3 regions of the Nonomuraea sp. NBC_00507 genome follow, and region 1 is predicted to be linked to each of the others. Evidence: predicted binding sites of a transcription regulator. Region 1 holds the regulator's gene; each other region holds the start of a gene.
The links. Region 1 encodes HrcA, which represses chaperone genes, less so after heat shock. Its sites were predicted from a motif close to TTGGCACTCTCNNNNNGAGAGTGCCAA; they were not measured.
Positions count from the first base shown of each region.

Region 2: the regulator HrcA is predicted to act here: its motif matches at 1,699-1,725, upstream of groL (chaperonin GroEL).
Region 3: the regulator HrcA is predicted to act here: its motif matches at 4,304-4,330, upstream of groES (co-chaperone GroES).

Region 1 covers NZ_CP107853.1:11,083,703-11,093,928, forward strand. The annotation lists gene dnaJ (molecular chaperone DnaJ) at 1-1,066, opposite strand, end outside; gene hrcA (heat-inducible transcriptional repressor HrcA) at 1,078-2,091, opposite strand; gene OHA25_RS52865 (hypothetical protein) at 2,589-3,113, shown strand; gene OHA25_RS52870 (DUF3097 domain-containing protein) at 3,131-3,937, shown strand; gene OHA25_RS52875 (DUF4870 domain-containing protein) at 3,934-4,680, shown strand; gene hemW (radical SAM family heme chaperone HemW) at 4,677-5,897, opposite strand; gene OHA25_RS52885 (styrene monooxygenase/indole monooxygenase family protein) at 5,986-7,194, shown strand; gene OHA25_RS52890 (glycoside hydrolase family 18 protein) at 7,262-8,506, shown strand; gene OHA25_RS52895 (MOSC domain-containing protein) at 8,532-9,158, opposite strand; gene OHA25_RS52900 (hypothetical protein) at 9,194-9,502, opposite strand; gene ccmA (heme ABC exporter ATP-binding protein CcmA) at 9,609-10,226, shown strand, end outside.
Region 2 covers NZ_CP107853.1:2,419,536-2,429,761, forward strand. The annotation lists gene thrC (threonine synthase) at 1-761, shown strand, start outside; gene OHA25_RS12280 (MoaD/ThiS family protein) at 785-1,060, shown strand; gene OHA25_RS12285 (cold-shock protein) at 1,303-1,503, shown strand; gene groL (chaperonin GroEL) at 1,835-3,460, shown strand; gene OHA25_RS12295 (YbhB/YbcL family Raf kinase inhibitor-like protein) at 3,542-4,072, opposite strand; gene OHA25_RS12300 (HelD family protein) at 4,136-6,139, opposite strand; gene OHA25_RS12305 (hypothetical protein) at 6,306-6,641, shown strand; gene OHA25_RS12310 (DNA repair helicase XPB) at 6,876-8,528, opposite strand; gene OHA25_RS12315 (DUF4190 domain-containing protein) at 8,591-8,947, opposite strand; gene OHA25_RS12320 (class I adenylate-forming enzyme family protein) at 9,026-10,226, opposite strand, start outside.
Region 3 covers NZ_CP107853.1:140,164-150,389, reverse strand. The annotation lists gene OHA25_RS00650 (hypothetical protein) at 1-1,362, opposite strand, end outside; gene OHA25_RS00645 (class I SAM-dependent methyltransferase) at 1,559-2,722, opposite strand; gene OHA25_RS00640 (MarR family winged helix-turn-helix transcriptional regulator) at 2,791-3,291, opposite strand; gene OHA25_RS00635 (NAD-dependent epimerase/dehydratase family protein) at 3,381-4,238, shown strand; gene groES (co-chaperone GroES) at 4,420-4,731, shown strand; gene groL (chaperonin GroEL) at 4,804-6,423, shown strand; gene OHA25_RS00620 (RNA polymerase sigma factor) at 6,484-7,728, opposite strand; gene OHA25_RS00615 (YciI family protein) at 7,725-8,063, opposite strand; gene OHA25_RS00610 (YybH family protein) at 8,096-8,509, opposite strand; gene OHA25_RS00605 (winged helix-turn-helix transcriptional regulator) at 8,573-8,962, shown strand; gene OHA25_RS00600 (DUF7711 family protein) at 9,024-9,617, shown strand; gene OHA25_RS00595 (hypothetical protein) at 9,622-10,170, opposite strand.

The DNA of each region.
Region 1 (10,226 bases):
GCTCCTCGCCCCGCTGCTTGGCCAGCTCCTTCAGCAGGTCCTCCTGCGCGGTGTCGAGCCGCGTCGGGGTCTCGACGTTGACGTGGATCAGCAGGTCGCCTCTGCCGGACTCGTTGAGCCGCTGCACGCCGCGTCCGTACATGGTGATGACCTGGCCGGACTGGGTGCCGGGGCGAACGTCGACCTCCTCGGCGCCGTCGAGCGTCTCGACAACGAGCACGGTGCCGAGCGCGGCGGCCGTCATGGGGATCTGGACGGTGCAGTGGAGGTCGTCACCGCGGCGTTCGAAGATCTCGTGGGCCCGCTCGACGATCTCCAGGAACAGGTCTCCGGGCGGGCCTCCGCCGGGGCCGACCTCGCCCTCGCCGGCGAGCTGGATGTGGGTGCCGTCCTCGACGCCCGCGGGGATGCGGACCTTGATCGTACGGCGGGTGCGCACCCGGCCGTCACCTGAGCACTCCTGGCAGGGGTGGCGGATGATGGTGCCGAAGCCGCCGCACTGGGGGCATGGCCGCGACGTCATGACCTGGCCCAGGAACGAGCGGGTGACCTGGGAGATCTCGCCGCGCCCGTTGCACATGTCGCAGGTGTCGGGGTGCGTGCCCGGCGCGGCGCCGGCCCCGTGGCAGACCTCGCAGAGCACGGCCGTGTCGACGACCAGCTCGCGGGTGGTGCCGAAGGCCGTCTCGCGCAGGTCGAGCTCGACGCGGATGGTGGCGTGGCGGCCCCGGCGTGCCCGCGAGCGGGGCCCTCGGGTGCCGGCCGCCGAGCCGAAGAAGGCGTCCATGATGTCGCTGAACGGGAAGCCCGCTCCGAAGCCCCCGGCGCCCGCGCCTGCTCCCGCGCCGGCGAAGGGGTCGCCGCCCAGGTCGTACATCTGGCGCTTGTTCGGGTCTGACAGCACCTCATAGGCCTGCGTGATCTCTTTGAACCGCTCCTGGGTCTCAGGATCGGGGTTCACGTCGGGGTGCAGCTCGCGGGCGAGGCGGCGGTAAGCCTTCTTGATCTCGTCCTGACTGGCGTCACGGCGCACCCCGAGGGTGGCGTAGTAGTCGCTGTTTGCCACTTATCGACCTCTTATGATGCAGCCAAGATCTGGCTGACGTAGCGAGCCACCGCACGCACGGCGCCCATCGTCACGGGATAGTCCATCCTGGTGGGGCCCAGCACACCGAGCCTGGCCAGTTGGTTGTCGCCAGAACCGTATCCGGTCGCGACGACGGATGTGCCGCGTAGGTAAGGGTTTTCCGAACCGATGCGGACGGTGAGCGCAGAGGGGGTGTCCGAGGACGTCTCGCCGAGCAGCCGCATGAGCACGACCTGCTCCTCCAGCGCCTCCAGCACGTCACGCAGGCCCGTGGAGAAGTCGGCGCCGGCGAGGTTGGCCGCGCCGGCGAACACGATCTTCTCGTCGTGCCGCTCCACCAGGGTCTCCAGCAGCACCGACAGGATCGTCGCCACCGCGGGCCGGTCCTCGACGGGCAGGCGCTCCGGCAGGTCGGCGACCAGCTCGGGCACGTTACTCAGACCGCAGCCGTCGAGGCAGGCGTTGAGCACCGCGCGCAGGTGCGCGATGCGGGTGTCCTCCACCACCTCGGGCAGCTCGATCACGCGCTGCTCGACGCGGCCGGTGTTGGTGATCAGCACGAGCATGACCCGCCGGTCGTTGAGCGGCACCAGCTCCACGTGCCGGACCGTCGAGCGCGTCAGCGTCGGGTATTGCACGACCGCGACCTGCCTGGTCAGCTGCGCGAGCAGCCGCACCGTGCGGGTGACCACGTCGTCGAGGTCCACCGCGCCGGCGAGGAAGGTCTCGATCGCCCTGCGCTCGGCTCCCGACAGCGGCTTGATCTGCGAGAGCCGGTCGACGAACAGGCGGTATCCCTTGTCCGTCGGCACGCGTCCCGCGCTGGTGTGCGGCTGTGTGATGTAGCCCTCTTCCTCCAGCGCGGCCATGTCGTTCCTGACCGTGGCCGGGGAGACCCTCAGGTTGTGGCGCTCGGCCAGTGCCTTGGAGCCCACCGGTTCGTTGGTGGACACGTAGTCTTCGACAATGGCGCGGAGCACCGCCAATTTCCGATCGTCGAGCACGTGCTCACCTCCTGCCCTCTGCTTTCAGGAACGAAGTGTCTAGCACTCTGTGTTCCCGAGTGCCAAGTGTACGGCTCTCGCCCACAAGGTGCGATAACGCCGACTCCCATCCTGTTGCTAGCGTCTTACAAGCGACAGGGCCCAGACTTGCCGACATGTCGGACAATTCTCAACCTCCGTCGTACGGGCCGCCTCCAGGGCAGGATCCCTACTACGGCCAGCCACCATCGCCACAGCCCGGCTACGGACCCCAACCGGGCTCCCAGCCTGGCTACGGCCAGCAGCCCGGCTCCCAGCCCGGGTACGGACCCCAGCCCGGCTACGGCCAGCAGCCGCAGTACGGCGCGCCTCCGCCACCGCAGCAGCAGTACGGGAGCCCGTCCGCCCAGTACGGCCCGCCGCCTCAGTACGGACAACCTCAGTACGGACAATACGGCCAACAGCCCCAATTCCCCCCACAAATCGATTCCAAAGCCGTAAAGCCCAGCCTGTGGTGGGTGACGGCGGCCTGGGGCCTCGCCGTCATCTGCGGGATCGTCGGCGTCGTCATCTTCGTCGGCGGGGTGCTCGGCAGCGTGACCGACCTGGCCCCCACCAAGACGTTCTCGTCGGGTGAGAGCATCACCGTGACCGTCGACCCGGCGGACAAGCCGGCCGTCTACGTCGCCACCACCACGCGGATCAACTACGAGTGCCAGATCTCCGGCGGTTCCGGCCAGGCCAAGCTCGCCGAGACCAGCGGCAGCCAGTCGCTCACCGTCGGCAGCGTGACCTGGGAGCAGATCCTCGTGATCAATGCGCCGAGCAAGGGCGACTACCAGTTGACCTGCACCAACCAGGAGACTGCGGACGTCAAGTACGGCGTCGGCAAGCCGGTCGCCTCCGCGGCGGGCGGAGTCGCCGGCGGGGCCGCCGCGCTGTTCCTGGTCCCCGGCGCGGGAATCCTCATCGCGATCATCGCCACCATCGTCGTCCTGATGCGCCGTAGCTCTGCGCGCAAGCGCCTTGCGGTCGGCGGGTGATTTGCTACGGTCCCCGTGTGTACGAGGGCGATGTGCTGGCAGGCAATTGGCGGCGGCCGGGCAAGGGCAAGATCCCTAAGGTGGCCGCCGAGCCGGACCTTGTCGTGGAGGACGCCGACAGCGGCTTCTGCGGCGCGGTCGTGGCCTGCGACAAGGAGGCCGTCACGCTGGAGGACCGGTTCGGCAGGCGGCGGTTGTTCCCGCTGGCGCCGGCCGCGTTCCTGCTGGACGGCAAGCCCGTGACCCTCGTACGGCCCACGGCCGCTCCCGCCGGGCCCAGGCGCAGCGCGTCGGGCTCCATCGCCGTGGAGGGGCTGCGGGCACGGGTGGCCAGGGAGAGCCGGATCTACGTGGAAGGCGTGCACGACGCCGCCCTCGTCGAGAAGATCTGGGGCCATGACCTGCGCGTCGAGGGGGTCGTGGTCGAATACCTGGAGGGTGTGGACGATCTGCCGGCCATCGTGGCCGAGTTCGACCCCGGGCCGGGACGCCGGCTGGGGGTGCTGGTCGACCATCTCGTGCCCGGCTCCAAGGAGAGCAGGATCGCCGCCGAGATCACCTCGCCGGACGTGCTCGTGGTGGGGCATCCGTTCGTCGACATCTGGCAGGCGGTCAAGCCGTCCGTTCTGCGCATTCCGGCCTGGCCCGACGTGCCGCGCGGCGTGCCGTGGAAGGAAGGCGTGATCGCGGCCCTGGGCTGGCGTATGGAGCCCGCGGACGCGTGGCGGCGCATTCTCGGCGCCGTCTCGACCTTTACCGACCTGGAGCCGGAGTTGCTCGGCCGGGTCGAGGAACTCATCGACTTCGTTACGGAGGCACCATGAGCCAGGATCCGTCGCAACCCCCGCCGCCCGACGACGACGCCACGCGCCGGGTGTCCCCTTCGGACATCCCACAGGACCAGGGCTCAGGCCCGCAACAACCGGGCTATGGGTACGGCGGGCAGCCCGGCTACGGCTCCCAGCCCGGCTACGGCCAACAACCCGGCTCCCAGCCCGGCTACGGCCAGCAGCCGGGGTCCCAGCCAGGCTATGGCTATGGTCAGCAGCCCGGCTACGGCCAGCAGCCCTCCTATGGGCAGCAGCCGCCGTCCTATGGGCAGCAGCCGCCGCCCGGCTACGGTCAGCCGCAATCCGGCGGTTACGGGCCCCAGCCGGGTTACGGGCAGGCGTCTCAGCAGCCGCCCGGCTACGGCTACGCTCAGGGCCCCGGCGAGCCGTACGTCCCCGGCAGGTTCGGCCCCCGACCCGGCAGCGACGACACCACGATGGCCATGCTGGCGCACCTGCTCGGCCTGCTCGCCTCCTGGCTCGGCCCGCTGGTCATCTACCTGATGAAGAAGGACGAGTCCCCCTACGTCAGGGACCAGGCGGCCGAGGCGCTCAACTTCCAGATCACGATGTTCATCGGCTATGTCATCTCGGGCATCCTGGTGATCGTCTTCATCGGCGCCCTCATGCTGCCGGTGGTCTGGATCCTGTCCCTGATCTTCCACATCCAGGCCGCCCTGGCGACGAACAAGGGCCAGAACTACCGCTATCCGTTCGCCATCCGCCTGATCACCTAAACGAGCAGGTCCCTGATGAGGGCGTCGGCCAGCAGGCGCCCTCGCAGCGTGAGCACCATCAGGCCCGTCTTGAACGACTCGGGCTCGAGCAGCCCGCGCGCCAGCGCGCCGGCCACGGCCGTACGCGCGCCCGGCGCGACCTCGGCGAGCGGGTAGCCGGAGGCCAGCCGCAGCTCCAGCATGAGCCGCTCGGCGGCGCGGGCCTCGTCGTCGAGCACTTCGCGGGCGTGCGCGGGCGAGGTGTGCGCGGTCAGCCGCTGGGCGTAGGCGGCCGGGTGCTTGACGTTCCACCAGCGGGTGCCGCCGACGTGGCTGTGCGCGCCCGGACCGGCCGCCCACCAGTCGCCGCCGGTCCAGTAGAGCAGGTTGTGCCGGCACCGCGCCTCGTCGGACGTGGCCCAGTTGGACACCTCGTACCAGCGGAAGCCGGCCTCGGCCAGCATCTGGTCGGCGATCAGGTAGCGGTCGGCGGCCACGTCGTCGTCGGGCATCGGCAGCTCGCCGCGCCTGATCCTGGCGGCGAGCCTGGTGCCCTCCTCGACGATCAGCGAGTAGGCCGACACGTGGTCGGGCCCGGCCTCGATCGCCGCGGCCAGGGAGGCCCGCCAGTCGTCGTCGGACTCGCCGGGCGTGCTGTAGATCAGATCCAGGTTGACGTGCTCGAACCCGGCCTCCCTCGCCTCCCGCACGGCCGCGGCGGGCCGGCCCGGCGTGTGCCTGCGGTCGAGGACCTGGAGCACGTGCTCGCGTGCGCTCTGCATGCCGAAGCTGATCCGGTTGAACCCCCCGTGGCGGAGCTTCTCCAAGGAGGAGGGGTCCACGGACTCGGGATTGGCCTCCGTGGTGACCTCGGCGTCCGGCCGCAGCCCGAACTCGGAGTCGATCGCGGCCAGGATCCTGGCCAGGTCTTCGGGAGGCAGCAGGGTGGGCGTGCCGCCGCCGAAGAACACCGTCTCCACCGGCAGCTCGGCGTCGCCCAGGACGCGGCGGGCGAGGCGCACCTCTTCGACGGCCGTGTCCGCGTAGTCGCGGTGTGAGGCGCCCGGCCCCAGCTCGGCGGCGGTGTAGGTGTTGAAGTCGCAGTAGCCGCAGCGGGTCACGCAGAACGGCACGTGGACGTAGAAGCCGAACGGACGCTCTCCGAGGCCGCTCAGGGCGCTGTCGGGCAGTTCGCCCGAGGTGGGCACGGGATCGCCGTCAGGCAGGGTGGATGGCACTACTCCAGTCTGCCGGGCCGTTAAGGGTGCTCCAAGCCGGTCTCAAGCGCCTTCGCGTCCACTGGTGTCCACCAGCCGAGGGGGAGACATGACAGGCATCGGCATCGTGGGCGCGGGGATCGCGGGGCTGACCGTCGCGCTGCGGCTGCGGCAGCTCGGGGTGGAGACGACGCTGTACAGCGTGGGCGACGCGGACGCCATGCGTTCGGGGCGGCGTCCCGGCGCGGTCGCCAGGACGGGCGGCATGCGGGCACGGGAACGGGAGCTGGGTTGCGAGCACTACGCCGACCCCGGATGCCTGGTGGACGCGGCGAGCATCTCGATCAAGGGCGTGCCGCCGCTGGAGTTCACGGGGCGGATCGCGGACCCGTACAGCGTGGCGGATTCCCGGCTGCTGCTGCCCACGCTCATGGAGGACTTGGCCGGCAGGGGCGGGAAGATCGTCGTGACGGGGACGGAGCCGGACGCGGCGCAGGTGGATCGGTGGTCGCGGGAGCACGAGCTCATGGTGGTGGCGGCGGGGCCGCGCTCGGTGGCCGAGCTGTTCCCGCGTGATCCTGGGCGTTCGCCGTACGACGAGCCGCAGCGCAGGTTGTTCGCCGGCGTGTTCCACGGGGTGCGGGCCGGCACGACTTTGTCCTCCACCATCTCGCCGGCCTGCGGTGAGATCTTCTGCATGCCGATGCTGACGCGGGCGGGACTGGCGTCCTCGATCCTGGTCGAGGCGATTCCGGGCGGTCCTCTGGAGCCGCTCACCCGGATGGACCCGGCCGGCGTGGGGCCCGCGCTGCTCGCGGCGATCGCCGAGCACGCCCCGAGCCTGCGCGAGCGGATCGACACGGCCGCGTTCGAGCCGGCCGGGCCCCAGGAGGCGTGGTGCGGCGCGATCACGCCGACCGTGCGGGAGGCGGTGGCCAAGCTGCCGAGTGGGCGCGTGGCGCTGGCCGTGGGGGACGCCTGGATCGTCAACGACCCGCTGACCGGGCAGGGCGCCAACGTGGGGTCGGCCTGCGCGTGGATCGCGGCCGAGTCGATCGCCGCGGGCGGGCCGTACGACGTGTCCTTTGCCCGCGCGGTCGCCGGCCGGATGTGGGAGGAGGTGGCCGGCCCGGTCACCGCGTGGACGAACACGTTCCTGCAACCGCCGGCCGACCACATCCTCGACCTGCTCGCCGCCGCGGCAACCCGGACGGAGGCCGCCGACCTGGTGCTGGAGCTGCTGTCCGACCCCGCGCGCCACTGGCCGGTGCTGTCCAGCCCGGACGAGGTGAACAGACTCGTTGACGCGCTGGTGTGAGCGCTCTACGATCGCCTCAACTTATTAGGAAAGTTTCCTATAAGTTGAAGCCTCCGGGAGACGCTCGGTGAAGAACAAGGTCCTGATCACGCTCTCGCTCTTGCTGGGGCTCTCGGCGGTTTCCGTGCCCGCCGAGGCCCAGGCCGGTTTCAAGCGAGTCGCGTACTTCATCCAATGGGGCATCTACGGCCGCAACTACCACGTCAAGGACGTGGACGCCACGGGCGCGGCGGCCAAGCTCACCCACCTCAACTATGCGTTCGGGTTCGTCAACGCCGAGGGCTCCTGCTACTCGGCCGACCCATGGGCCGACTGGCAGCGGCCGGTGCCGGCCGAGCAGAGCGTGGACGGCGTGGCCGACGCGCCCGGACAGGCCCTGAACGGCAACCTGAACCAGCTCCGCAAGCTCAAGGCCAAGCACCCGGGGCTCAAGGTGCTGATCTCGCTGGGCGGCTGGACCGGCTCGAAGCACTTCTCCGACGCCGTGCTCACCGCAGAGTCGCGTGCCACGCTGGCGCGCTCCTGCATCGACCTGTGGCTGCGCGGCGACCTGCCGGGGCTGGAGCCGGGCGCGGGAGCCGGCGTGTTCGACGGGATCGACCTGGACTGGGAGTGGCCCGGCTCGTCCGGGGCCGAGGGGAACGTCATCCGCCCCGAGGACAAGCAGAACTTCACGCTCTTCGTGGAGGAGCTACGCTCCCAGCTCAAGGCCTACTCGAGGGCCGCGCAGCTGACGGCCTTCCTGCCGGCCGCCGCCGCCAAGATCGACGCCGGCTTCGAGGTACGGCGCGTCTTCAGCCAGCTCGACTTCGCCACCATCCAGGGCTACGACCTGCACGGCACCTGGGAGCCGCAGACCGGGCACAACGGCAACCTGTTCACCGACCGGCGGGATCCGAACCCCGTGAAGTACAGCGTCGACCAGACCGTCCGCGACTACCTTTCCCGTGGGGCGCCCGCACGCAAGATCGTGGTCGGGGTGCCCGCCTACGGCCAGGGCTGGACCGGCGTCACTGGCGGTGACGGCCTCTACAAGCCCGCCACCGGACCCGCTCCCGGCAAGTGGGCCCCTGGCAGCGAGGACTACAAGGACCTGGTGAACAAGCCGGGCAAGCGCTACCGGGACCTGCGCACCGGGGCGATGTGGCTCTACGACGGCAACGAGTTCTGGTCGTACGACGATCCGGCGATGATGCTGCAGAAGGCGGCCTACATCCGGCTCAAGGGCCTGGGCGGGTCGATGATGTGGTCGATCGACCAGGACGACGCGCGCGCCTCCCTCACCTCGGCGCTGTATTCGGTCCTGCGCTGAGAATCCCTGGCCGGGTAGGGGGCCTCTACCCGGCCAGCACCTTTTCCGCCATCTCGTCCCATCGACTGTCATGTCCGGGAACGGCAAGAATGCGGCGTAGAGCGTCCTTGTCCCCGTGGTGGGCACGGAACCAGTCGGCCACCGTCACCCCGATCTCCGGACGGGAGACGACCTCCACCTCGTCGCCGGCCCCCAGCTCGCCGAGCTCGATCACCCTCAGGTAGGCCCCAGGCCGCGCCGCGTCGGTGAAGCGCTTGACCCAGCCGGGCTCGTCCATCCAGTTGCGGAACACCACGCACGGCACCCGAGGCCCGGTCACCTCGAGCACGGCGCTGCCCACCCGCCACCGCTCGCCGATCACGGCCTCGTTGACGTCGAGGCCGTAGGTGGTGAGGTTTTCGCCGAACCGCCCGTCACGCACCTCCCGCCCCAGCTCGGCCTCCCACCAGTCGTAGTCCTCTCTGGCGTAGGAGTAGACGGCGTGGTCGGGGGACCCGTGGTGCTCCTTGTCGGCCCGCTCGTCGCCGGACAGCCCGTTGGCGAGGACCTCGACACGGTGCGTGACAGCTTGCTTGTCTATGGCCGTACGCCCCATCTTCCCGGCCCATTCAGCCTCGACCGTTGTGCCCACGTTGACGGAGAGAATGCGCATGAATCGGACGGTAACACTCCGCCCTGCGACTCCCTTCAGCCGCCACCTACCTCACCGCAGTTGAGCTGCGACTCGGCATCGAACCCGGCCAGCTGTAACAACGTCTCCAGCGCGGCCTGCCGGGTCTCCTCGACCGAGTCACCCCGCTCACCGAAGCACTCGGCCGCCACATCCAGCAGCGCCGTGACGACGGCGGCGTCGGGATAAGGCACGTCGACCATCACCGTTCCACCGTCTCCGTCCACTCCGGCCGCATCCAGGTGCCGGCTCAGCAGCCGTCTGGCCTCCTCGGCCACAGCGACCCCCAGCACCGCCGCACGCTCGAATCGCTCAGAAGCAATCACGCCACCCTCCAGTCGCACAGGCGTTCGGGAAGAGACGGTAGTCGGCGGCACCGACAGAATTCCGGCGCCTTGCGTGGGCGGCGGACGGACTGGTTAGGCTCGAACGGTGTACGACTCGATCATCAGCGTTTCCGGACTCACGGTGGAGCTCGGCGGCAACCCGGTGTTGCGGGACATGAGCCTGACCGTGGCCACCGGCGAGATCGTGGCCGTCGTCGGCCCCAACGGATCGGGCAAGTCGACCCTGCTGCGCTGCCTGGCCGGGCTCCAGCCCGCCGCCTCCGGCGAGGTGCGGGTGTTCGGGAAGCCTCCGGTCGACGACGGCCCCTTCTGGCACCGGGTCGCGCTGCTGGGCGACGAGCCCGCCTGGTATCCGGGGCTGACCGCGCGCGAGCACCTGGAGCTGATGGCGGCCGTGCATCCCACGGCGCGGATGACGGTCGAGGCGGCACTGGAGGTGTTCTCCCTGGTGGAGCGGGCCGACGCGGTGCCGCTGAACCTGTCGACCGGCCAGCGGCAGCGTCTCTCGCTGGCCGCCACGCTGCTCAGGCCGAGCACGTTGCTCCTGCTCGACGAGCCGGAACGCGGCCTGGACGACGATTTCCGCGGCCGGCTGGCCGGCCTGCTGGCCGCGTACACGGACGAGGGCGGCACCGTCGTCATGGCCACCCACGACCCGGGACTGGCCGCCCGCGCCCGCCAGGTCTCGCCGTCGGGCGTGACC
Region 2 (10,226 bases), 4.0 Mb from region 1:
CCAACCTCGAAGCCGCCAAGATCGCCATGGCCCGGGTGTTCGGCGGGAAGCTGATCGGGATCGAGGGGACCTACGACGAGGTCAACAGGTTCTGCTCGGAGCTGATCGGTGACCCTCTGGGCGACAAGTGGGGGTTCGTCAACGTCAACCTGCGGCCCTACTACGCCGAGGGCTCCAAGACGCTCGCGTACGAGATCGCCGAGCAGCTCGGGTGGCGGCTGCCCGAGCAGATCATCATCCCCATCGCCTCCGGGTCGCAGCTCACGAAGATCGACAAGGGCTTCAAGGAGCTGGTGGCGCTGGGGCTGGTCGAGGACACCCCCTACAAGATCTTCGGGGCGCAGGCGGCCGGGTGCTCGCCGGTCTCCACCGCCTACAAGGCCGGGCACGACGTCGTCCAGCCGGTCAAGCCGGACACCATCGCCAAGTCGCTGGCCATCGGCAACCCCGCCGACGGGCCATACGTGCTCGACATCGCTCGCCGCACCGGAGGGGCCGTCGAGGACGTCACGGACCCCGAGATCGTGGCCGCCATCAAGCTTCTGGCCTCGACGGAGGGTATTTTCGCCGAGACTGCGGGCGGGGTTACCGTGGGCGTGCTGAAGAAGCTCGCCGAGAGCGGGCGGCTCGATCCCGAGGCCGAGACCGTGGTGCTCAACACCGGTGACGGGCTCAAGACGCTCGACGCCATCACCGGCGACGACGCCCAGCCCACCGCCGTGATCCGGCCCTCTCTCGACGCGTTCCGCGCGGCTGTCTGACAACCAGGAAAGGCAAGATAACCATGAGCGTTTCTGTGCGGATCCCCACGATCCTGCGCACGTACACCGGGGGGAACGCGGAAGTGAGTGGCGAGGGCGCGACGCTTCGTGACGTGCTCGCCAAGCTCGACTCCGACTACCCGGGGATCGGCGCGAGAATTCTTGATGAATCGGGCAAGATTCGGCGTTTCGTCAACGTTTACGTGGGAGAAGAGGACGTCCGTTTCGCCGAGGGGCTCGACACTCCCGCCCCTGAGGGCACTCAGATCTCCATCATCCCGGCGGTCGCCGGCGGTTGAGTGCGAGAGGTCACATCATTGGAAGGCGCCCCTAGTGGGCGCCTTCTCCTTTTCCCGACTAATTCAACGTTGAACAAGGTACTCTGCGAAGAAATGCGTCGTTTGCGGATTGACTCTGTTGCCAAACCCCGTGCCACAGGTATGGTCGAGGCGATCGTCTGGCTGATTTTCAGTTAAGTCATGCGATTACGGTCTCGCGGTGGAATGGGCGAGATCTGTAAGCCCAGTAAGAGGAGTCGGAAGTGGCGCAGGGCACCGTCAAGTGGTTCAACGCGGACAAGGGCTACGGCTTCATCGCGGTAGACGGTGGTAAGGATGTATTCGTCCATTACTCAGCGATCCTGATGGACGGGTACCGAGCACTCGAACAGGGGCAGCGCGTCGAGTTCGAGATCACGCAGGGCCAGAAGGGACCGCAGGCGGAGTCTGTCCGGGCGGTCTGATTTACGTCACTGGTATGCACCCGGTGGCGGCATCGCACGGCAACGCAGTCCGGGCGAGGCGGCCTCCATTCTTTCGTCGACCTACGGCGAGCCGCACGGTGAGCGGCTCGCCGTACAGACGGACTGACCAGGGCGGGAACCGCAGGAGGGTAGACGTTCGCTTGCACTCGGCAGGGTAGAGTGCTAAACAGTTCGTTGGCACTCTGTGCAGCAGAGTGCCAGCAACTCGGATCGAGACGATGGGGTCTGCCGAAGGAGATGCAGGCCCATGCCGTCGCGGGCGTCGGCTCGGTCCAGGACAAGCCACCCTGTATCTGGGAGGTCTAGCCTTATGGCAGCCAAGATGATCGCGTTTGACGAGGACGCCCGGCGCGGTCTCGAGCGCGGTATGAACCAGCTCGCCGACGCCGTCAAGGTGACCCTGGGCCCCAAGGGCCGCAACGTCGTGCTGGAGAAGAAGTGGGGCGCTCCCACGATCACCAACGATGGTGTATCCATCGCCAAGGAGATCGAGCTCGAGGACCCGTGGGAGAAGATCGGCGCCGAGCTGGTCAAGGAAGTCGCCAAGAAGACTGACGACGTAGCCGGCGACGGCACCACCACGGCCACCGTGCTCGCCCAGGCGCTGGTGCGCGAGGGCCTGCGCAACGTGGCCGCCGGCGCCAACCCGATGGCCTTGAAGAAGGGCATCGAGGCCGCCGTCGAGCGCGTCAGCGAGGAGCTCTCCAAGCTGGCCAAGGATGTGGAGACCAAGGAGCAGATCGCTTCCACCGCCTCCATCTCCGCCGCCGACAACGAGATCGGCGCGCTCATCGCCGAGGCGATGGACAAGGTCGGCAAGGAAGGCGTCATCACCGTCGAGGAGAGCAACACCTTCGGCCTGGAGCTCGAGCTCACCGAGGGCATGCGCTTCGACAAGGGCATGACGTCGATGTACTTCGTGACCGACTCCGACCGCATGGAGGCCGTGCTCGAAGACCCGTACATCCTGATCGTCAACAGCAAGGTCTCCGCCAACAAGGACCTGCTGCCGCTGCTCGACAAGGTCGTGCAGTCCGGCAAGCCGCTGCTGATCATCGCTGAGGACGTCGAGGGCGAGGCCCTGGCCACCCTGGTCGTCAACAAGATCCGCGGTCTGTTCCGCTCCGTGGCCGTCAAGGCCCCGGGCTTCGGCGACCGCCGCAAGGCCATGCTCGCCGACATCGCCATCCTGACCGGTGGCCAGGTCATCGCCGAGGAGGTCGGTCTCAAGCTGGAGAACGCCACCCTCGACCTGCTCGGCCGGGCTCGCAAGATCGTCGTGACCAAGGACGAGACCACGATCGTCGACGGCGCCGGTGACGCCGAGCAGATCTCCGGCCGGGTCAATGAGATCCGCGCCGAGATCGAGCGCACCGACTCCGACTACGACCGCGAGAAGCTCCAGGAGCGCCTCGCCAAGCTGGCCGGCGGCGTGGCCGTCATCAAGGCCGGTGCGGCCACCGAGGTCGAGCTCAAGGAGCGCAAGCACCGCATCGAGGACGCCGTGCGCAACGCCAAGGCGGCCGTCGAGGAGGGCATCGTCCCCGGCGGTGGCGTGGCGCTGCTGCAGGCCGGCGCCAAGGCGTTCGACAAGCTCGAGCTCAACGGTGACGAGGCCACGGGCGCCGCGATCGTGAAGAAGGCGCTCGAGGAGCCCCTGAAGCAGATCGCGGTCAACGCCGGCCTCGAGGGTGGCGTCGTGGTCGAGCGCGTTCGCAACCTCACCCCGGGTGAGGGCCTGAACGCCGCTACGGGCGAGTACGTCAACATGTTCGAGGCGGGCATCCTCGACCCGGCCAAGGTGACGCGCTCCGCGCTGCAGAACGCCGCCTCCATCGCGGCGCTCTTCCTCACCACCGAGGCCGTCATCGCGGAGAAGCCCGAGAAGACCCCCGCTGCTCCGGCCATGCCGGGCGGCGGCGACATGGACTTCTAGGTCCTTTCTTCGCGCGGCAACGAAGAGCGGCCCGGGTTTTTCGGGCCGCTCTTTTCGTTTTCTGGCAACGCCGGTGCTCCGTCAGATCCCGTAGTGGGAAATGATGTGGCCGCGGGCCAGGGTGTTGGCGGTGATGTTGAAGCCGACCACCGCGGGGCTCGCGTCGCTGTCCACGCCCAGTTTGTCCACGCCAAGCGCGTGGACGGTGAAGACGTAGCGGTGCGGGGCGCCGGGCGGCGGGGCCGACCCGCCATACTCCTTGGCACCGTAGTCGTTGCGGGCGTGCACGGCGCCCGCGGGCAGTCCCTTGAAGTCCGGGGTGGTGCCCGCGCCCGTGGGCAGCTCGGTCGCCGAGGCCGGCAGGTCGAACAGCACCCAGTGCCAGAACCCGCTGCCTGTGGGGGCGTCCGGGTCGTAGCAGGTGACGGCGAAGCCGCGGGTCTCGGCGGGCGCGCCTGACCAGCGGAGCTGGGGCGAGAGGTTCTGGCCCTGCATGCCCCAGTCATTGAAGACGTGCAGGTCGCTCAGCCGCTCGCCGTCCTGAATGTCGTCGCTCTCGACCACGAGCGCGGGAACCGACGGCAGGTATTCGTGTGGCAGCGGTGCTGGCACGGCATCCTCCTTGGTAGAGAGCTTCCTGCCCGCCATCCTAGAAGTGGCCGTGCCCGCCGCCTGTCAGGCCGTCAGCTGCGCCGGCAGCGCCTTGTCGTGCAGGACCGTGAGCGAGGTGACCGCGCGGGTCAGGACCACGTAGAGCCGGGCCAGCCCGCGCGGCTCCGCAGCGACGATGTCCGCGGGCTCGACGACGATCACATGGTCGTACTCCAGACCCTTGGCCAGGGTCGCGGGGACCACCAGCAGACGGTGCTCCTCGGTGGAGTCGGGGTCGAGCACGGCGTGCGGGAGCTCGGCCAAGGCGCTGGAGACCTCGCCGACCAGCGTGTCGGGGGCGATGACGCCGATCGAACCCTCCTTGGCGAGGGCCTCCGCGGCGACCGCGGCGACCGAGCCGCCCCGCCGTACGGAGAGCGAGCCCAGGCCGGGGCGCAGGGACTGCGGGGCGGCCAGGTCGGGGGCGATCGAGGGGAGCAGGCGGGCCGCGTACTCGAGGACCTCCCTCGGCACGCGGAAGCCGAGCGTCAGCTCCGTCACCTCGCCCTCGCGCTGGCCCAGGTGCTCGAGCACGGACTTCCAGGAGCTCGTCGACCAGGGCGTCGTGCCCTGAGCCAGGTCGCCGAGCACGGTGGCCGAACCGTTGCGGCAGCGGCGGCCTAGCGCCCGCAGCTGCATTTCGGAGAGGTCCTGGGCCTCGTCGACCACCAGGTGGCCGATCGAGGGCGTGCGTTCCATCAGATCGCGCAGCTCGTCCAGGAGCGCGGCGTCCGCGGCCGACCATTTGGCGGACTTCCAGCTCCGGTACGGTTTCCGCCAGATAAGCATTTCTTGCTCGTCAGGCGACAAATCGGATTTAGAGGCTGCCTTTGCCAGAAATTCCGGATCCGAGAGCAGGCGATAAAGGACCTGCTCCGGCGTCAATTTCGGCCAGACCGCTTCCACGAGTTGTTTGACCGGCTTCGATCTGGCCACGGCGTCCTGCACCCGGTCGTCGGGCGATTCGCCGCGCTGCTCCATGCGGACCAGGACCAGATGGGCCAGCCGCTGCGCCAATGCCGCCCGGCCGGGGAGATAGCGGGTGGTGCCGCGCAGGGACGCCACGATCTCGCGTACCTCGTAGTCGGCCACCCGGTGGCGGTAGGCGCCCTTGGTGAAGACCAAGCCCTCCTCCGGCTTCACGATGTGCAGCCAGAGGGCGCGTTCGAGCACCGCCGCCATCCTGGCGTCGCCCTTGACCGCCGCCACCATCGGGTCCTCCGGGGCCGTGTGGTCGCCCAGCAGGCCGGCCACCGTGGTCTGGTCGACCTTGACCTCGCCCAGGGCGGGCAGCACCGAGGAGATGTAGGACAGGAACGCCCGGTTGGGGCCGACGATCATCACGCCGGACCTGGCGAGCCGCTCGCGGTGGGTGAACAGCAGGTATGCCGCCCGGTGCAGGCCCACCGCGGTCTTTCCGGTGCCCGGGGCGCCCTGCACGCACACGGTCTGGGCCAGCGTGGCGCGGACGATCTCGTCCTGGTCGGGCTGGATCGTGGCGACGATGTCGCGCATGGGGCCGGTGCGCGGGCGCTCGATCTCCTGGGTGAGGATCTTCGACGGGCCGATCTCCACGCCGTCGCCCAGCGGCTCGTCCTCGTACGCGGTGAGCGCGCCGCCGTGGTAGCCGAAGCGGCGCCGGCGTACGACGCCCATGGGGTCGGCGGGACTGGCCTGGTAGAAGGCGCGGGACACCGGCGCGCGCCAGTCGATGACCAGAGGCCTGCTGTGGCCGTCGTGCACGTGGCGGCGGCCCACGTAGATCGTGCCGGGAAGGTCATCACCAGCCTCGCGGTCGAGCCGACCGAAGAACAACGGCGTGTCCGGATGGTCGGCCAGGGCGGCCACCCGCTGGTCGAGGAGGGACTGCAGGATCTGCTGCGACACCCAGTCGCCGGCCGCGTCCGCGGACAGGGACTGGGCATGGGCCCGCATGGCGGCGAGCGCGGCCCTGGATTCGGCCAGGTGGGCCTGCTCGGCGGCCAGGACGTCGGCGGGTATGTCTGGGGCCAGCTGGTGTGCGGGCATGCGAAAGTGCCTCCCGGGTCGGTGACGGAGGTGGTTAAGGCAGCGAATCGGCCAGTTTAATAGCGCGCGCCGCAGGCTTCCAACGCATTTACCGGCCTGTGGTACTGGGGGCCGTCCGCGTTGCGCGGGTCGGTTGCCGTGAGGGTGGGATGGGTAGAGAGGGGAGGTGGCGCGGGTTCAGCTCCGGTTCTCCCCGATCATCCCCACGATCGCGAGCTTCCTCCTCGCAGCGCTGTGGGGCCTGTCGGTGTTCGCGGGCTGGGGCCTGGAGGCGTTCTGCGCGGGCGGCGAGGACTCGTCCACCTGCTCTCAGCGCCTGGGCGCGGTCTCCACGGTGTCCAGCCTGTTCGCCGCGCTCGCCGCCTGCTGTACGGCCGCCGCGTGGCTGCTCCCGTGGGCGAGGCAGGACCCGCGTGCGTTCGGGCGGATCATGGGCGCCGCCGTGGTCGCGTGGATCGTCGCGGAGGGTGTGCTGTTCCTCGGCGGGATGCTGGTCCGCTAGGCACGCCCTCGTTAACGTAACGAACGCGACAGAACCCTTTGGTGTGGAGCAATACGCGAATACCGAAAAAATCGGGCATATCAGGTGGATTTGCCGGATCATGAGGGTATGTCGCAGGCGGCGTGATAGGACGCTGGTGAGGGGGGTGGTTCGCTTGTCGACGGCCCGCGGAGTCTCGTGGACGTGACACCACGCTGAATACTCGGCCGCTCCGGCGAGCGGCCGGGTCATTCGTCACACGCCGCCGAGCACGTCGTCGGCGTCGATGATCGAGTAGGCATAGCCCTGCTCGGCCAGGAAGCGCTGCCGATGCGCCGCGAACTCCTGGTCCACCGTGTCCCTGCTGACCACGGTGTAGAACCGGGCGCCCCCGCCGTCGGCCTTGGGCCGCAGCACCCGCCCGAGCCGCTGCGCCTCCTCCTGCCGGGAGCCGAACGTCCCCGAGACCTGGATCGCGATGGCCGCCTCCGGCAGGTCGATGGAGAAGTTGGCCACCTTCGACACCACCAGCACCTGGATCTCCTTGTCGCGGAAGGCCTGGTAGAGGCGCTCGCGCTCCTTGATCCTGGTCTCGCCCTTGATGACCGGCGCGTTGAGGTGCTCGCCGAGCTCGTCGAGCTGGTCGATGTATTGTCCGATGACCAGCACCTGCTCACCCAGGTGCCGCCGCACCAGCGCCTCGGTCACGTGGGTCTTGGACGGCGTGGTGGCGCAGAAGCGGTAGCGCTCCTCCGGCTCGGCCATCGCGTACGCCAGCCGCTCCTCGTCCGTCAGCGTGACGCGGACCTCGACGCAGTCGGCGGGCGCGATCCAGCCCTGGTTTTCCATCTCCTTCCAGGGCGCGTCGTAGCGCTTGGGACCGATGAGCGAGAAGACGTCGCCCTCGCGCCCGTCCTCGCGCACCAGCGTCGCGGTCAGCCCGACCCGCCTGCGGGCCTGCAGATCGGCGGTCATGCGGAAGATCGGCGCGGGCAGCAGGTGCACCTCGTCGTAGACGACCAGGCCCCAGTCGCGCGCGTCGAACAGCTCTAGGTGGCTGTAGACGCCCTTCCGCCTGGTGGTCATCACCTGGTAGGTGGCGATGGTGACCGGGCGGATCTCCTTCTTCGAGCCGGAGTATTCGCCGATCTCGTCCTCGGTCAGCGAGGTGCGCTTGAGCAGCTCGGTCTTCCACTGGTGGGCCGAGACGGTGTTGGTGACCAGGATCAGCGTGGTGGCCTGGGCGTGGGCCATCGCGGCCGCGCCGACGATGGTCTTGCCCGCGCCGCACGGCAGCACGACCACGCCGGAGCCGCCGTGCCAGAAGGCGTCGGCCGCCTCCTGCTGGTAGGGCCGCAGCCCCCAGCCGTCCTGCACCAGCTTGATCGGGTGCGCCTCGCCGTCGACGTAGCCGGCCAGGTCTTCCGCGGGCCAGCCCAGCTTGAGCAGCGCCTGCTTGACGTTGCCGCGGTCGCTCGGGTGCACGATGACGGAGTCGGCGCCGAGCCGATCGCCCAGCATCGGCTGGATCTTCTTGGACCGCAGCACCTCCTCCAGCACGGCGCGGTCGGTGGAGGTCAGGACCAGGCCGTTGACCGGGTCCTTCTCCAGCCGCAGCCGGCCGTAGCGGGCCATGGTCTCGGCGACGTCGACGAGGAGCGCGTGCGGCACCGGGTAGCGGCTGAAGCTGATCAGCGCGTCGATGACCTGCTCGGCGTCATGGCCGGCGGCGCGGGCGTTCCACAGGGCCAGCGGGGTGACGCGGTAGGTGTGCACATGCTCGGGAGCACGCTCGAGCTCGGCGAACGGTGCGATCGCCTTGCGGCATTCGTCGGCCTTGTCGTGGTCGACCTCGAGCAGCAGCGTCTTGTCCGACTGGACGATGAGCGGGCCGTCGTTCACGGACATCCTTCCTACGGGTGACCCTTATCCAACACACACGACGGCAGGAACAGTCCCCGATCGGGCAATCAGTCGTTGAGGTATCCGCTGAGGCCGAGGAAGAGGAAGAGGGCGACCCCCAGCGCGAAGCCGAGCCCCAGCAGGACCCAGCTCCAAATCACCATGGTACGTGCGCGCTCGGGCTCACGGGACGCCCGGCTGATCGCCAGCCCGGCGAGGATCGCGCCGGGGATCCCGAAGACGTTGCAGCAGGAGACGACGGCGAGGAGGTTGAGGACGAGGGAGACGATGGCGTTGGCGCTCGGCCCCTCGCTGCGTGGGGGCGGAGGATAGCCGTATCCGTAGCCATAGCCCGGGGGAGGCTGCTCGCCGTAAGGGGCGCCATAGGGCTGATGGGGATACCCCGAAGGATCTTGCTGACTCATCTTCACCTCCAGACACGTCAACACTTATCACGGAATGGAGATGTGTCTGACCTCGCTTCGCGATCCTGCGATAGATCTTCAGGGCAGCCGGGCCCGCAGCGCCTTGCGGTCGAGCTTGAGCACGCTCGTGACCGGGATCGCCTCGACGAACCGGATCTCACGCGGGTATTTCACCCGGCCGACCCGGTCGCGGGCCCACTCGATCAGCTCCTCGGCCGTGGCCGTACCGCCCGGCCTGAGCTGAACGAACGCCACGACCTCCTCCCCGATGCGCGGCTCGGGCCGGCCGACCACCCCCGACATCACCACGTCGGGGTGCTGGTTGAGCGCGTCCTCGACGTCGCGCGGGAACACGTTGAAGCCGCCGCGGATGATCAGATCCTTCTTCCTGTCCACGATGTAGAGGTAGCCGTCGTCGTCCACGCAGCCGATGTCACCGGTCCGCAGCTCCTCGCCGACCAGCGCGGTGCCGTCGGGGTCGGGCTCGTGCTCGCCCCAGTAGCCGAGCATCAGGGACTCGCCCGACACGCAGATCTCGCCGACGTCCCCGACCTCCATGGGCTCGCCGTCGCCGTCGCGAATGGTGATCGTGTAGCCTGGCAGCGGCAGACCGACGCTGCCGATCCGGCGCCGGCCGGGCGGGTTGAACGTGGTGACGGCGCTGGTCTCGGTCAGGCCGTACCCCTCGAGAATCTGCACGCCGGGCATCCTGCGCTCGAACTCCTCCAGCAGCTCCTTGCCGAGCGGCGCGGCCCCGCAGGTGAGGTAGGACAGGTCGGGCAGCGGGTGTGACTCCAGCGGCTCGGCCAGCAGCATCTGGAGCATGGCGGGCACGACGGTGCCGTACTGGACGCGCTGCTCGGCGGCCAGCTGGAGGAACGCCTTCGGCTCGAACCAGCGCATGAGCACGGCCTGCTGCGGCTCCGTGGCGTGCATCGAGGCCACCGTGATGATCATCCCGTACGCGTGGGACAGCGGCACCGGCACGATCGCGCGGTTCTTGCCCTTCTGGTGGGACATGTCCCAGGCGTCCTTGCCGACCTGCCAGAGGCCGCGGTGGCTCAGCATGACGCCTTTCGCCTTGCCTGTGGTGCCGCCCGTGTACATGAGCGCGGCCAGGTCGCCGGGGTCCCTGCGGACCACCCCGTGCTCGGACGCCCGTTCCAGCTCGCCCGTCTCCACGTAGACGGGGAGGTCGACGCCGGCGGCCCGCACGGTCTCCTCCAGCTCAGGGGAGGTGACGATCGCCGCCGCGCCGCTGTCGAGGAGGATGTGCCGC
Region 3 (10,226 bases), 1.8 Mb from region 1:
GTGCCTGCCCAGGTGGCCGTCCATGGTGCCCAGCCGCTCGTCCACCGCGCCGAGCCGGCCGTCCATGCCCCCGAGCCGCTTGTCGACGCCGCCCATCCTGCCGTCGAGGCCGTCGAGCCTGGCGTCGATGTCGGCCAGGCACTCGTCGGCGGACTCCAGCCGGCCGTCGAACCCCGTGAGCTTGGTGTCGAACCCCGTGAGCTTGGTGTCGAACCCTGTGAGCTTGGTGTCGAGCCCGTGCAACCTTCCCTCGACCCGATCGAGCCTGGAGTCCACGCCGTCGAGCCTGGCCGTCAGGCGCTGCTCGCTCTCGCCGAGTTGCACGGCCAGGCGTTGCTCGCTCTCGCCGAGCTGCACGGCCAGGTGCTGGTCGGTCTCGTCGAGCCGGGTGGTGAGGCGCTGCTCGACGTCGGTCAGGCGGTCGTTGAGCTGCGCGTCGGCCTCCTTGAGGCGTGCGGTGAGCCGCTCGTCCGCCGCGTCGAGCCGGCCGGACAGCCGCTCGTCCGCCGCGTCGAGGCGGCCTGACAGCTGCTGGTCCGCCTCCTCGAGCCGGGCGGACAGGTGCCGGTGGCTCTCCTCCAACCGGGCCGTGAGCCGCTCGTCGGTCTCGTCGAGCTTGGTGGTGAGGCGGCGGTCGGCCTCGTCCAGTTTGGTGGTCAGGCGGTGGTGGGTGTCGTCGAGCCTGAGGGTGAGGCTCTGGTCGGTCTCGTCCAGCCGGGAGGTCAGGTGCTCGCCGGTCGCCTCCAGGCGGGTCGTCAGGCGCTGCTCGGCCGCGTCTACCTTGCCGGCCAATTGCTCGACCGCGCCGGCCAGCCGATCGTTGACGTCCTCGGACAGCGCGCCGACCGCCGACTCCACCCGGTCGGTCCGAGTGACGAGCTCGGCCACCGACTTGTCGAGTCTGGTGAAGCGGCTGGCGGCGGCTTCCATGCTGGCGTTGAGGCCGGCCAGCAGTGTGGCGAAATCGGACATGCCCTTGGTGATGCCATCGGTGGTGTCGAGCACGGACTGCAGGCGTTGGCCCACGCGCTCGTCGACGGCGTCGACGTGGTCGCGCACCGCCTCCACGTGCTGGGCCAGGCCCTCCGCCCACATCGGCGGCTTGATGGTGATGTCCTCCAGCCGCCCGTTGACCGACTCCAGGGTGCCGCTCAGACCGCCCAGCTCGCGCTCGCGTACCTCGCGAAGCAGCCACTCCATGCCCTCGAGCCGCTGGCGGATCTCGTCGAGCACGGCGCCCTGCGTGCGCTGCTCGTAGACGTGATCCTGGGCGGCGCGCTGGAGCAGGTCGCGCATCCTTTCGGAGATGGGGGAGTGGCCTCCTGCCTGAAGAAGAAGGGTGGTGTGATTGGAATTGTCCACCGAAAGGCTCCTTCGCGTCGCCGACGGTCTGCCGCGCAGCGGTGGGGTAGGTCCGGTTTGCAGATGAAAAGGCGAGAACGCGGGTAACCGCATTCGGGGGAGAACTCCCGCCCGTCCACCTTAGCCTTTCGATCAAGGTCCGTCAGGGCTGAAATTGAAAGATCGCGGTTAACGCAAGAATGGCCGGTTTCCCTGTTCAGGCAGGTGGGGAGGTGTCGCAGATGAGGGCATATGGCCGCGCCATGATCCGCGTCAAGATGATTACTGCCGACTTTTCCCCATTGAGTCGCAGATCTTGGCGCAGGCGCTCGATGTCGAGGGCGGAGGCGCGTTTTTTGATGGTGACATTTCCAATTTGCCGTTCACGGAGGGCCGCACGTAGCTTTTTCAGCGAGAACGGCATGATGTCCTCGACTTCGTATCTCGAGGCCCATGGGGTGTCCACCGGCTCGTCGGCCGCGATGTACGCCACCAGCGGATCGAGCAGGCGGCCGCCGACCAGCTCAGCCACTTCGCCCACGAGGTGAGCCCGGATGGCGGCGCCGTCAGGCTCGTAGATGTAGCGTCCCATCGCGCCGACCGGGGCCCTGACGTCGGCGGAGGTCAGGGTGTGACCGCCGGGCAGCAGCGTGGCGCGGCGGGTCGGCCGCTCCCCGGTCCCGGTCCAGAGGCTGGCCTCCTTGACCTCGCGCTTGTACGAGACCCACTCGGCCTCGGCCTGCGCCGGGATGAACTCGTACGGGATGCCCGGTGCGACCTTGAGGCAGGCCCGCTCGGCCCTGGAGACCAGGCCGAGCACCACGGGCCAGGGCGGCGAGTAAGCCAGGGGGTCGAACGTCCTGCCCCGGCTCGTCCGCCGTGCCGGGTCGGCGAACAGCACGTCGTAGTCCTCCGGCCGGACGGCGGCCGCATCCCCAATGGTCACCGTCACCCGGTCGGCCAGCCCGAGCGCCTCGGCGTTGGCTCTGGCCACGGCGACCGTCAGGGGGTCGATGTCCACGGCCGTCACCGTGCAGCCGGCGCGGGCCAGTGCCAGGAAGTCGCCGCCGATGCCGCAGCAGGCGTCGACGACCGAGGCCCCGGCCAGGCGGCGGGCGCGGTGCTCCGCCACCTCCGCCCGTGTGGACTGCTCCAGGCCATGGTGCGTGAAGTACATCCCCCGGGCGTCCTCGCCGAATTTGGCCTTGGCGCGTTCTCGCAGGCCGGCCTGGGTCAGCGCGGCCGAGGTGAGGGGGGCGTCGTACGTTTTGCGCAGCTTCGTGGCGGCGGCGACCGGGTCCGCGCCGGTGAGCTCACCGGCCTCGGCCAGCGCCCGTTGGCCGCGCGTCGTCAGCAGCTCGTTGAACGCGTCGAGGTCCACGTCACACGACGTTATCGCGCCCTCGAGACCCCTCGAGACGGCTCCCGCGACCTCGGGGCGCGGCCATGTCACACGGGTGCGGTGTCGCCGAGGGAGAGGAGGAGCTTGCGGAGAAGGCCGGCCAGGGCGTCGCGGTCGGGGGCGGAGAGCCCGGACAGCAGGTGGTCCTCGTTGGCCGTGTGCCGCTCCAGCAGGTCGTTGGCCACCCGCCGCCCCTCGTCCGTCAGCGTGACCAGCGTCATCCTGCGGTTGTCCGGCGCCGGCCGGCGCTCCACCAGGCCGCGCTCCACCAGGCGGTCCATTCGGTTGGTGAGCGCGCCCGGGCTGATCATGGCGGCCGCCGACACGTCCTTCATGCACATGGTGGCGTCATCGCCGCTCCTGAGCAGCGTGGTCAGCATGTCGAACTCCCACGCCTCCAGCCCGTGCTCGGCCAGGAACTCCTTGACCCCCCGCTCCAGCAGCCGTGACGCCCGCGACACCCGGCCGATCACACCCAGCGGGGACACGTCGACGTCGGGCCGGGCGCACGCCCACTGTCCGAGCATCGCGTCGACCACGTCGTCCATGCGGCTAATCGTACGACATTGAAATGTTTGACGGCGTGTTATACCTTCTGCGTGGAAATGTTCAATGTCGAAATTTTTGAGGTGGGACAATGAAGGTGCTGGTCGCTGGGGCAACGGGCTACATCGGCGCGGCCGTGGTGGAGCGGCTGATCGAGCGGGGTCATGAGGTGGCGGCGTTCGTACGGCCCGCGGCCGGCGGAGCCAGACGGGTGCCGGCCGCGGCCGAGGAGCGGCACGGAGACCTGGCGGACGCCTTGACCCTGCAGGCCGCGATCACCCCCGACATCGACGCGATCGTGCACGCGGGCCAGTTGACCGGCGAGCAGGGCACCGACCTGGCGACCATCGCCGCTCTGGCCGGGTCGGGCAAGAGGGTCGTCTATGTGAGCGGCGTTTGGGTGCTCGGCGAGACCGACGGCGCGGACGAGGACAGCCCGGCGAATCCGATTCCGCTCGTGGCGTACCGGCACGAGGTGGAGCGGCTGATACTCGACGGCGGCGGCTCCGTGGTGCGCCCCGGCGTCGTGCACGGGCGCGGCGCGGGCATCCCGGCGCTGCTGCGCGGCCAGGCCGCCCAGCGCGGGACCGGCGTGTACGTCTCGGCCGGCGGCGAGGCGCCGACGTGGACGTTCGTGCACGTGGATGACCTGGCCGAGCTGATCGTGACCGCGGTCGAGAAGGGCGTGGCGACCGTCTACCACGCCGTCAGCGAGGAGGCCGTGCCCGTGGCCGCCGTGGCCGAGGCGGCGGCCAGGTCGGCCGGCGTCAAGGAGGCGGCCGAGCCCTGGCCGCTCGAGGAGGCCGCCGAGCTGCTCGGGGAGGGCTTCGCGCACGCGCTGTCGATCAGCCAGCGGGTCGGCGCGGCGCGCACCCGCCAGGCCCTCGGCTGGAGCCCCGTCCGGCCCGGCATCCTGGCCGACCTCACGCGGGGTTCGTACGCCGAATGAGGCCTGATCGCTCTGAGCAGACGCGTTCGTGTTGACTGTCAAGCCCCTCTTGCATATGTTTCCTGTTGGCACTCTCACCTTGAGAGTGCCAACGTGCGACGAGGCAGGTCTGACACCCGCGACGGCAGGCCCAGCTGGTCGCCTCTTCTAGATCATTCATATCTGAAGGGGAGGTCCGATCGTGACGACCGCCACTAAGGTTCCCGTTAAGCCGCTCGGCGACCGCATCGTGGTTCAGCCGCTTGAGGCTGAGCAGACGACCGCTTCCGGTCTGGTCATTCCAGACACCGCCAAGGAGAAGCCGCAGGAGGGCAAGGTCCTCGCGGTGGGCCCTGGCAACTGGGACGAGGACGGAGACAAGCGGATTCCGCTCGACGTCTCGGAGGGCGACATCGTCCTCTACAGCAAGTACGGCGGCACCGAGGTCAAGTACGGCGGCGAGGAGTACCTCGTGCTCTCCGCCCGCGATGTTCTCGCGATCATCGAGAAGTAAGCCGGATGTGTCGAGCCCCGGGCGCTCTTCAGGGCGACCGGGGCTTTCGACGCTAGGAGAGGACTTTCAGCAATGGCGAAGATCCTGGAGTTCGACGAGGACGCCCGCCGCGCGCTTGAGCGCGGCGTCAACGCCCTCGCGGACGCCGTGAAGGTAACCCTCGGCCCGCGTGGCCGCAACGTCGTCATCGACAAGAAGTTCGGTGCGCCGACGATCACGAACGATGGTGTGACCATCGCTCGTGAGATCGAGCTGGAGGAGCGTTACGAAAACCTCGGCGCCCAGCTCGCCAAGGAAGTGGCGACCAAGACCAACGACATCGCGGGTGACGGCACCACCACCGCGACCGTCCTGGCCCAGGCCATGGTCCGCGAGGGCCTGCGCAACGTCGCCGCCGGCGCCTCGCCGCTGTCGCTCAAGCGCGGCATCGACAAGGCCGCCAAGGAGATGAGCGACAAGCTGCTCGCCAGCGCCCGCCCGGTCGAGGACAAGAAGGAGATCGCGAATGTCGCCACGATCTCCGCTCAGGACGCGCAGATCGGCGACCTGATCGCCGAGGCGTTCGACAAGGTGGGCAAGGACGGTGTCCTCACCGTCGAAGAGTCCAACGCCATGGGCATGGAGCTCGAGTTCACCGAGGGCATGCAGTTCGACAAGGGCTACCTGTCGGCCTACATGGTGACCGACCCCGAGCGGATGGAGTCCGTCCTGGAGGACGCCTACATCCTGCTCACCCAGAGCAAGATCTCCTCCATCGCGGACTTCCTGCCGCTGCTGGAGAAGATCGCCCAGACGAAGAAGCCGCTGCTCGTGGTGGCCGAGGACGTCGAGGGCGAGGCCCTGGCCGTCCTGGTCACCAACAAGATCCGCGGCACGTTCACCTCCGTGGGCGTCAAGGCCCCGAGCTTCGGCGACCGCCGCAAGGCGATGCTGCAGGACATGGCCATCCTCACCGGCGGCCAGGTCGTCAGCGAGGAGGTCGGTCTCAAGCTGGAGCATGTCGGTCTCGAGGTGCTCGGCCAGGCCCGCCGCATCGTGGTTACCAAGGACGCCACGACCATCGTCGACGGCGCCGGTGACCAGCAGGCCATCGAGGACCGCGTCAAGGAGATCAGGCTCGCCATCGAGCAGTCCGACTCCGACTGGGACCGCGAGAAGCTGCAGGAGCGTCTGGCCAAGCTCGCCGGCGGTGTGTGCGTGCTGCGTGTCGGCGCCGCCACCGAGGTCGAGCTCAAGGAGAAGAAGCACCGCCTCGAGGACGCGATCTCCGCGACGCGCGCCGCGATCGAGGAGGGCATCGTCTCCGGCGGTGGCTCCGCGCTCATCCACGTCTCCAAGGACCTCGACGACCTCGGTCTGTCGGGCGACGAGGCCACGGGTGTCGGCGTGGTCCGCCGCGCGCTGGTCGAGCCGGCCCGCTGGATCGCCGAGAACGCCGGTCTCGAGGGCTACGTGGTCACCCACAAGATTGCCGAGCTGCAGCCTGGTCACGGCCTCAACGCCGCGACCGGCGAATACGGCAACCTGCTCGACCAGGGCGTCATCGACCCGGTGAAGGTCACGCGGTCGGCCGTGCAGAACGCGGCCTCGATCGCGGGCATGCTGCTCACCACCGAGGTGCTCGTGGTGGACAAGCCCGAGGAGGAGGCCCCGGCCGCCGGCCAGGGCCACGGTCACGGCCACGGCCACTGACCCGTCCGTCCGTCGTACGGCCCGCGTCCCATGCGCATGGGACGCGGGCCGTACGGCGTTCTACCGGAGCTCCGCGAGGCGTCCGGTCAGGAACTCCCGCTCGGCCTCGTTCGTGGTGAGCTCCAGTGCCTTCCGGTACGCGGCCGACGCCTCCTCGGTGCGGCCGAGCTCGCGCAGCAGGTCCGCCTTGATCGCGGGCAGATACTGGTATCCCGCGAGGCGGGTGTCCTTCTCCAGCTCCTCCACCTCGGCGAGAGCCTGCGCCGGGCCGCAGACGCGGGCCAGGGCCACCGTGCGGTTCAGCGCCACCACCGGGGACGGCCATACCTTCAGCAGCTCGTCGTACAAGGTCACGATCTGCGGCCAGTCCGTCCGGTCGTAAGCCGACGCCTCGGCGTACAGGGACGCGATCGCGGCCTGCAGCACATAGCGCCCCGGCCGCCCGCCGCGCAGGCCGCCCACGATCAGCTCGTGCGCCTCGGCGATCGCGGTCCGGTTCCATCGCGACCGATCCTGCTCCTCCAGCCGCAGCAACCGGCCGCGGGAGTCCACCCTGGTGGCCCGCCGGGCGTCGGTGACCAGCAGCAGGGCGAGCAGCCCCCACACCTCCCGCTCGTCGGGCATCAACTCGCGCAGCATGCGCGCGAGGTGCAGCGCCTGGTCCATCAGGTCCGTACGCATGAGCGACGCGCCCGACGGCGCGGTGTACCCGGTGGTGAAGAGCAGATGGATCACACCGAGCACCCCGCGCAGCCGGTCGGGCAACGCCGCCGCGCCCGGCACCCGGTACGGGATCCTGGCGACCGAGATCTTCTTCTTCGCCCGGGTCAGCCGGGCGGCCATCGTCGTCTCCGGCACCAGGAACGCGCGGGCGATGTCCCCGGTGGACACCCCGCACACCAGCCTGAGGGTGAGCGCCAGCTGCGCCTCTTGCGCCAGCGCCGGGTGGCAGCACATGAAGACCAGGCGCAGCCGCTCGTCCGGCACCGCGTCCTCGGGTCCGTTCATGTCGTCCTCGTCCGCCGGCTCCTCCGGCTCGGGCTCGATCAGCAGCGGCAGCTTCGAGCGGAACACCCGCTCGCGCCGCACCGCGTCCATGGCGCGGCGCCTGGCCGTGGTGGTGAGCCAGGCCGCCGGGTTGTCAGGGATGCCGTCGCGTGCCCAGCCGGTCAGCGCCGCGGCGTACGCTTCCTGCACGCACTCCTCGGCCAGGTCCAGGTCCCCGGCCACGCGCGCCGTGGAAGCGAGGACCAGGGCCCACCGGCGGCGGTGCGCGTCCGCGACCGCCGCTTCGACGTCCGTCATCCCCTGACGAACCCGCTCGCCACGGGCCGCACCTCGACGCCGCCGCCCAGCTGGGTGATGGGATTGCGGCGGGCCATTTCCAGGGCGGCGTCCAGGTCCGGGGCCTCGATCACGCAGATCCCGGCGACGACCTCCTTGGCATCGACGAAAGGCCCGTCCGTGACGGCGTCGCCGCGGATGGAGGTGGCGGTGGTGCTGGGCTGGAGCGCGAACGCCGTGAGCATGGCGTCGCCCAGCTCGTCGGCGTGCCGCTGGTGCGCCTCGCGCTGCTCGGGGGTCAGATCGTCGGCATCGGCGGGGGCCTTTGCGTACAGGAGGATCGCGTACTGGGCCACAGGGGTCTTCCTTTCAGTGGTGGACTTCGTACCTACACCCTTATGTCGGACGGCCGGCCGGAATTCGACAGCTCTGTGCCGAAGGGATTGTCGATGACGTACCGCCAGCGCCCGTCCGGACCGCGACGGGCCACGTCGGTGGCGGTGCCCTCGATGCGTACCGGCTGCCCGTCGCGGTCGGTGCCCTCGATGAGCCAGTCCACGATCAGCAGCGCGATGTCGGCTGTGGCGTAGACGTGCCGGGGCCGGACGCTGATCGGCACCCCGAGACCCACGAACCGCGCGTTGGCCACCTGAGCCTCCGTCCCGGTCAGCGGAGTGCCCGGCTCGGGCACGAACACGGCTCCGCTTTCGTACACCTCGGCCACCGCCGCCGGATCGCCGCTGTTGAACCGCTCCGCGAACACCAGCGGCACGTCCTGCGGGCGCTCGGCGAGTTCTCGCATTCTCAACGCATGTCCTTCCAGAAGGTAGAAGTAGGGGACGCGGCAACGCTAGGAGGCGCCTTCGTGACTCACCAAACGGTTGGTCACCGTCCCACGACCCGCCCGGGCCTGCCCAACGACCCGCGCGCGGCCGTCACCGAACCGACCTCGTCCTGCCCGGTCGAGATCACCCTCGCCGCCCTGCGGGGCCGCTGGACGACTCTGGTGATTCGTGAGCTCCTGCAGGGCGAGCGCACGTTCACCGAACTTCGCCGGGTGCTGCCCGCGCTGTCCGACAAGGTCCTGTCCGATCGGCTGGCCCATCTTGCCGAAGCAGGCGTCGTGGATCGGCGCCGGGAGCCCGGCTGGCCGCCCCGCACTCGCTACAGGCTGACGCCGCACGGCCGCCGCCTCGGCCCCGTCCTCCAAGCCCTCTGGGACTGGGGCGCCACCCAGCAGGAGCCGCCGCTGTAGCCGCGTCGCCGAGCGCAACTCGTACGCTGGTCGCGAGCCGAACGTGAGGAGGGGGCGCACGATGCAGTACCGGCGGGCGGTCGAGAGGGTGCGGATGCTCGCCGAGGCGTGTGACCAGACCAGACGGGTGCCGGCGGCGCAGCCGTTCCTGCGCGAGGCGTACGTCTTCGGTGACCTGCTGGAGGGCGCCGATCCCATTGATCACATCGAGGCCGTCTTCGTACTGAACCTGCCGCCGGAGGAAGTGACCTGGGGCTCTCAACCGCCCGGCACCCCGTGGCTGGTCGACTTCCTGCGGCTGGACAAGGGCGGCATCGCCTACTACTGGCGGTCTTTCCGGGATCCGGTGTGGAACCACGTCATTCGGGGGCCGGTCCGGTTCTGGTCGCTGGACGGGCCCGACAGGGGTGTGCTCGACGCGCTGGGCGAGCGGCGCTTCGATCGGCTGCGCCGGGTGACGGCCGGAGCCGAGGAGGAGCGCACGCAGGTCGCCGGCGAGCTCGAAGCGGCTCTCGAGCACCTGCGTGCCGTGCATCGCTCGTACTGGGAGCGGCAGTGGCGGCGAGAGCACCGGGGGATCGGCCGGTATCCGGAGCATCACCTGTGGGAGGCCGTTCAGGGGTATCTGGAGTTGCTCGACGCCCGCGATGAATGATCCTTTATAGGGCGGCCACCCCGGCGCTGCGCCGGATCGGGCAGGGATGGGCAGCGTGCCGGTTCGGGCAGCAGATCATGCCGATGGTGGCGAACCGGCCACCCTGCAGCCATTCGCCCCACTGCACGTCCACACCGCGCGGCAGCAGGTCCCTGGCCCCGGCCAGCCGATCCTCCAAGGGGATGCGGTCGGGGACGAGGAGTGCGTCGCCTATGTCGCCGTACGCGGCCGCGAGCCAGTCGACCGCCGCCTCGACGTCGTCGAAGGTGGCCGCGATCCGGGAGGCGGGCTTGGCCAGCCAATCGCCCGTCCGCATCGGGGGCAGGGCGGACGCCCGGAAGTCGGGCGAATCCGGCCGCCGCTCGGCCTCGTTGTCGCGATCGGCGCCGGCACCCGTCCACTGGTAGGCGTGCCAATGCATGACGATCCGCGCCTCCCGTAGAGCGCTGAGGGGCCTCTCCCTCCTGATGATTCCCGCCGCGTAGCGCGGCACGCGGACCGGCGCCGAACCCTCATCGCCGAGTCCTTCGCACGGGGTGACCTGGTCGGACATGGGGAGAAGTGGGCGGAAAAGGTGGATTAATGGAGTAAACCGGCAGTGGGTGATAA